One region of the Peribacillus sp. YIM B13477 genome, then DNA from elsewhere that is predicted to be linked to it. Evidence: a T-box and tRNA genes for the amino acid it is inferred to sense, from the RefSeq annotation. Region 1 holds a T-box; the other holds one or more tRNA genes.
What was found. A T-box is a leader RNA that pairs with one kind of tRNA and senses whether it is charged. The one in region 1 lies ahead of ACFX4H_RS00325 (valine--tRNA ligase), so its partner is inferred to be a tRNA-Val.
Positions count from the first base shown of each region.

Region 2: it encodes a tRNA-Val, which carries the amino acid that the T-box ahead of ACFX4H_RS00325 (valine--tRNA ligase) is inferred to sense. The anticodon was not compared.

Region 1 covers NZ_JBHZPD010000001.1:63,045-66,473, forward strand. Annotated here, with positions in the region: gene ysxE (spore coat protein YsxE) at 1-449, shown strand, start outside; gene ACFX4H_RS00320 (hypothetical protein) at 506-697, opposite strand; T-box leader at 924-1,152, shown strand; gene ACFX4H_RS00325 (valine--tRNA ligase) at 1,195-3,429, shown strand, end outside.
Region 2 covers NZ_JBHZPD010000002.1:469,152-472,580, reverse strand. Annotated here, with positions in the region: gene ACFX4H_RS08980 (phosphatidylglycerophosphatase A family protein) at 1-3, shown strand, start outside; gene ACFX4H_RS08975 (hypothetical protein) at 21-242, opposite strand; gene ACFX4H_RS08970 (hypothetical protein) at 754-1,206, opposite strand; gene ACFX4H_RS08965 (hypothetical protein) at 1,189-1,800, shown strand; tRNA gene ACFX4H_RS08960 (tRNA-Val) at 2,111-2,182, shown strand; gene ACFX4H_RS08955 (MerR family transcriptional regulator) at 3,083-3,429, shown strand, end outside.

The DNA.
Region 1 (3,429 bases):
CCGTGGTAACGCACGGAAAGGTTTCTTTGAAGCATTTCGTTTATGATGAACGGGGATATGGCTACTTCATCAATTTTGAGAATTCGAATACGGCTCCGCCGCATTTCGATTTACTGCCATTTCTCGTTAAATCGGCCAGGACCTATCCTGTCCAATGCGATGACTGTGTTGACTGGCTATATAACTATTTTCGTTATTTTCCGTTAAAAGAAGAAGAATTATTGCTCATGCAAAGTTATCTGGCATTCCCTGGATCAGCTTTGGAATTAGTGAAGGGTTATTCCGATGGCAGGGGCCATCGTTCAGAGCTTGATAATGTCACACAACTTCAGAGGCAATTTTGGCTTTTGAAAAATATTGAATATATGGTGATGAGAATCGAAGAAATTGAACAGAAGAAAAAGGCCGCTGCCGAGGCTGCCAACGAAGAACAATCACCCCCAAGCTAAATATACATGATTGGATCATCTCCAGTCATGTATATTTTTTTGCTGTAAGGGAATAATTAAATCCATTCGAAATACAAAGACATGGCAAGGAAAATAAACGCGATAAGCAGGAGCATATCGAAAAAAGTCGGGAAAATCAGCGTACGTAATCCTTGGAATACGATAAAGGGGACGATGAACTGCTGGCAGACACCGCGGAATTTTTTCACCCAAGGCGGTAAAGTATAGGGAGTATATCTTCGCTTCATATTATTACCTTCCTTTTTAGGACTTCTTATATTCTATGGGTGGGCAGTGAAAAAGGTGAAACAGCCGTCACATTCACTGTTCCTGGAGGATAAAATAAAGAAAATGAACTTGAATGCATCAAATGGGATGATTCCTGAGAAAGTAAGCGAAAAGATGATTGACTGGAGCCCCATGTTTTTTGTACTATATACTATATGCATTCAATGTTTTTACATATGAATATAAATCAATGCAAAGACCGGAAATAGTAAGATGAAATGCACTTTTCAGAGAGGAAACCAAATTGGTGCGAGGTTTCCAGGAAGCAGCATCCGAAGTCGTCCGCGAGCAGTCTTCGTGAACTTCTTAGTAGCGAAGGCCGGTGAAGAGCCGTTATCCGATTTGAGAGCCGAAAGGGATTTTTTTCTTTTTCGGAAAAAAGGTGGCACCGCGAACAACTTCCTTCGTCCTTTTGTGATGATGGAAGTTTTTTTTATGCCCAAAAGGAGGAAATGATATGGAAGAGAACCAAATTTCAATGCCGACTAAATATGATCCGCAGACGATAGAGAAAGGCCGCTACAAATGGTGGCTTGATGGAAAGTTTTTCGAAACGACGGGTGACGATAAAAAAGAACCATACACGATCGTCATCCCGCCGCCTAACGTTACAGGTAAGCTGCATCTTGGCCACGCTTGGGATACAACTCTTCAAGATATACTGACACGCATGAAAAGGATGCAAGGCTATGATGTTTTATGGTTACCAGGCATGGACCATGCGGGTATTGCCACTCAAGCGAAAGTAGAACAGAAACTTCGTGCTGATGGCGTGAGCCGTTATGACCTTGGGCGTGAAAAATTCGTGGAAGAGACATGGAAATGGAAAGAGGAATATGCGAGCCATATCCGTGAACAATGGTCAAAGCTAGGTCTTGGACTTGATTATACCCGTGAACGCTTCACCTTGGATGAAGGTCTTTCAAAAGCAGTGCGCGAAGTGTTCGTTTCGCTTTATAACAAGGGCTTGATTTATCGCGGCGAATACATCATCAACTGGGATCCATCAACGAAAACGGCGTTATCCGATATCGAGGTCATTTACAAAGATGTGCAGGGCGCATTTTACCATATGAAATATCCATTGGTTGACGGATCGGGTGAAATTGAAATTGCCACCACCCGTCCAGAAACGATGCTTGGCGATACTGCTGTTGCTGTACACCCTGAAGATGACCGTTATAAACACTTGATCGGCAAAAAGGTCCGCTTGCCAATTACTGGCAGGGAAATCCCGATTGTCGGTGATGATTATGTCGATATGGAATTCGGTTCAGGCGCTGTCAAAATTACTCCTGCTCATGATCCGAATGACTTCGAAATCGGGAACCGTCACGACTTGGAGCGCATCCTTGTCATGCATGAAGATGGCTCGATGAATGAAAAGGCCGGTAAATATGAAGGCATGGACCGTTTTGAATGCCGTAAGCAAATCGTCAAGGACCTTCAGGAAGAAGGAGTACTCTTCAAAATCGAAGATCACCTTCACTCAGTAGGCCATTCAGAGAGAAGCGGTGCTGTTGTTGAACCATATCTTTCGACGCAATGGTTCGTTAAGATGCAGCCGCTGGCTGATGCTTCCGTTGAGCTTCAAAAAGGAACCGATGAGGAAAAAGTTCATTTCGTACCGGACCGTTTCGAGAAAACGTACCTGCATTGGATGGAAAATATCCGCGACTGGTGCATTTCCCGTCAGCTTTGGTGGGGTCACCGCATTCCCGCCTGGTACCATAAAGAAACAGGTGAAGTGTATGTAGGTCATGAAGAGCCGGCGGACGCTGAAAACTGGGAACAAGATACAGATGTCCTTGATACATGGTTCAGCTCGGCATTATGGCCGTTCTCGACTATGGGCTGGCCAGACAAGGACAGTGTCGATTTCCAACGTTACTATCCAACCGGGGCACTTGTGACAGGCTATGATATCATTTTCTTCTGGGTATCGCGGATGATTTTCCAAGCTCTTGAGTTCACAGGTGAACGACCATTTGAAGATGTGCTGATCCACGGTCTGGTTCGTGACGAACAGGGGCGCAAGATGAGTAAATCGCTAGGCAATGGTGTCGATCCGATGGATGTCATCGATCAATACGGTGCCGATTCCCTGCGTTACTTCTTATCTACGGGCAGCTCTCCAGGCCAGGACCTTCGTTATAGTACGGAAAAAGTCGAAGCAGTTTGGAATTTCTCCAATAAGATTTGGAACGCATCCCGTTTTGCTTTGATGAACATGAATGGCATGACGTATGACGAAATCGATTTAAGAGGTGAGAAGTCTGTAGCCGATAAATGGATCTTGACGCGTTTGAATGAAACGATTTCCAACGTAACCAGACTTGCGGACCGTTATGAGTTTGGTGAAGTGGGCCGTGTGCTATACAACTTCATTTGGGATGACTTCTGTGACTGGTATATTGAAATGGCGAAGCTTCCGCTATATGGAGAAGACGAAGCGGCTAAGAAAACGACGCGCTCGATCTTGGCGTATGTACTGGATAACACAATGAGATTGTTACACCCGTTCATGCCATTCATTACCGAAGAAATCTGGCAGAACCTACCTCACCAAGGTGAGTCCATCACTGTTGCCGCTTGGCCGGAAGTGAATGAAGAGTTGACAGATACAGCTGCAGCCGAGGAAATGAAGCTGCTTGTTGAAATCATCCGCTCCGTCCGTAATATCCGTGCTGAG
Region 2 (3,429 bases), on a different contig from region 1:
TGAACCTTGAAGAGCATTCTTCAGCCAGACCTGTAAAACCTGGCCTTAATGAGGCGGGCAGAAAGGATGTTGGCTACTTTAAATGTCCGTTTTGTCTGCCTTAGAAAACAGAATGCGTGAATATGGCCTGGATAAATTTCAAGCACCTGGATTTTCCGTTGTGTAATCTTACCTTGTTCAGAGAGATAAATTATTTCTAATGGAGCATTTTCTTCCATATGTTTACGAAGTATATATTTCATTCCCAGTCACTCCTTTGCTGACTTGCTTGCTATCATTATATGCGAACATACGTTTTATATGCAAGTGAAAAGCGAATGTTTGTTCTGTTTTGTTGTGAGGGTGAATGGAAGAAGATGAAATTATAACTTTTTTAATATTATATGTAGAGTTTTTAACAAAAAAACAAAAAACGATTTATGTACTCAATTTCTGACCTTTCTACTAACAGGTCTCTTTGAATCGCAGTAGCTAGGTTCTTCATCAACCAAAACTGAAGTGCGGTTATACCTCACCTCATTTTCATTGAGAATAAAGAATCTGTTTCCCCGATTATATCCACAAAAATCCCTTCCTTATTGTTAACGACCACCTTCTTAATAAAATATAAAAATCCAGTAGATTTTTGCTGTTTGAGTTAGATTTATTTTCAAATTTGTAACATATGTACAAACATCTTTTCTTTTAATGAATAAAATAACCCGAAAATAAAAAAAGAAAAAGGTGATTATAATTAAAAATCATTATTCCATTTCACATTGTAATTCCTTTATAGACACCACATATCTTAATAAGAAATGTGTGCAAAAGAAACCGGATGATTGTCATAGCTGCCATAAGAAACACAATGACTGTATATGTCACCAAAAGAAACCGGATGATTGTCATAGCTGCCATAAGAAACACAATGACTGTATATGTCACCAAAAGAAACCGGATGATTGTCATTGCTGTCATAAAAAACACAATGACTGTATTTGTCATCAAAAGAAACCGGATGGTTGTCACTGCTGTCATAAGAAACACAATGACTGTATTTGTAAGCAAAAGAAAGATGATGACTGTCATTTGTGCCATAAGAAACATAATGACTGTATTTGTCATCAAAAGAAATCGGATGATTGTCATTGTTGTCATAAAAAACACAGTGACTGTATTTGTGAGCAAAAGAAAACCGATGACTGTCATTTGTGCCATAAGAAACATAATGACTGTCACTGTGATAATAAGAAACATAATCTAGTAAGAGCATCTGCGTTCAGGGCTAATAAGAATACACCACAACTTTACGAAGCAGCGTTAACTCCCTCTGTAAAAGTTTTATTCCAAACTGAACAGTTTGATTTAGCGGATGAATATAATCCGCATATATCAACATTTATTCCAACTAAGGATGGAATTTATGAGATAACAGCAAAAGTCTCGTTTTGTCCGTCAAAAAGTAAAAGCAATGATTCCTCAAAAAACAAAAAAGATAATTGCAAATGTGATTATTGCAGTAAAAATAGTTGCAACTGTGATTATTGCAGAAAACATCATTCTTCAAAAGACAAAAAAAGGAATTCTTCAAAAGAAGGATATGTCGCATCCATTTCCATTAACGTAAACGGAGATAATTTAGATATTGTTAATGACTTCTTGGAGAAATCAAGACCTATTGGACTATCCGTTACTACAATCCTTCAGTTACAAGCAGGAGATCGGGTACAAGTATTATTTAGCGCAGATGCAAACGGAGAAATTTTAGCAGAAGCATCTTTAACAAACTTTCAGGCTGCCAGATTCCCTTCTCCAATGTAAAGATCTTTCTGCTTTAGTCTTAGATTGAGTAAATGGACATCATATTTGTTAATTAAAGTTGAGTAAACGTATGATTAGGAGCCTTGGATTCTCCTTGAAAAAGGTGAGGCGGATTCTATTCCGAGAAATTTTTGGGGTCAGATCGATCTTTCAGGGATTAACGCCTAAGACCACACTTTACGGAAAAAATTTTTTTTAGCAAAACTACTTGTTTTATTTTGAATACCACTATATAATAAATCTTGTTCAGAAAAGAAGTCAGCAACTAAGTAAGGTTAAAACCAAGCTCTAAAGAGCTTGATTTACATACGACTTGTTAGCTCAGTGGGAGAGCACTTCCTTGACAGGGAAGGGGTCGTGGGTTCGAATCCCTCACAGGTCATCAACTGCCAAAGGCTCAAATCCTTGATATCACAGGGGTTTGGGTCTTTTTTTGTTTATAAAGAATTAGTTCATTTTGTATTATTTACTCAATTGGTGGCGTAATGGTGGCGGATAGAGCGGCATTTAAACGTATTACAGGACAATTTACTTGTAATAATTAATATTTCAATGAACTGTAGGTAAAGCCTTTTGCTTATTTAGCTAATGATGGAGGTTAAAAAGAAGACCATCAACTTATTCTATGTTGGTCTTCTTATAATTAAATGTTAGTGCTTTTTATTTTGTCTAAAGGGTGCTTTGCAATATTTAAACAATGGCTTTGTTAAAGGAACTTGTTGATTTTCTTATTGAACTGACGGGGCAGGTTACTAAGAAGATTGTCTAATAAAAAACTTTTAATGTTAAAAACTAAAGGGAGGTTTTGCTTGAATAGGATAATCAACTATTTATGAAAAAATTTAAATTGTTAGTCTCAATAAGATAAGGCACTGTTCCAAAAGGAATAGTGCCTTTATAAATTGAAAAGAAGTTCGCTAAGTCTTTTTACAATAGAGATACTTAACTCTACCCCCTTATTGTTTGTTTTTTCACCGGAATGTAAATGTACAATTCTTTGTTCTCTGCTCCATACATCTTTCATCATACAGTTCGAATTCCACTGTTCCATCATGTTCAATGCCGATTGTGGAAACCATTCTGTAAATATGTAATTCCATGTGGACTGAAGAGCTAAAGGATTTTCCATCTGACATCGGTGTAGTAAAAACAGCTTACTCTAGTTCAGAAAAGCTCATAATTTCTTGACTTAGAGTAAACTCTAAGTGTTACTCTTCCTTTGTGTCAGTAATTAAAAAAGAAAGAAGAAATAGACATATCAGATTTAATGGAGGCGGTTATATTGACATATTCTATTGGAGAATTTTCTAATATCGTTGGGTTGAGCGAACATACATTGAGGTTTTATGAAAAAGAAGGGTTAATAAAAGTAAACAGAGACGATAAAAATGTCAGAATCTACTCGGATGAAAATAAATTATGGATTGAATCTTTGCTCCACCTAAAAAATACGGGGATGACTCTAAAAGACATGAAGAAATTTGCCATGTGGGGGCATATCGGGGAAGAAACTATGGATGAAAGGTTATCTCTACTTAAAAATCATCGAAAGAAAGTAGTGGAAGATTTGGAGAAGCTTCGTCAAAGTTTAGAGCATCTGGATAATAAAATAAATTTTTATGAAAATGA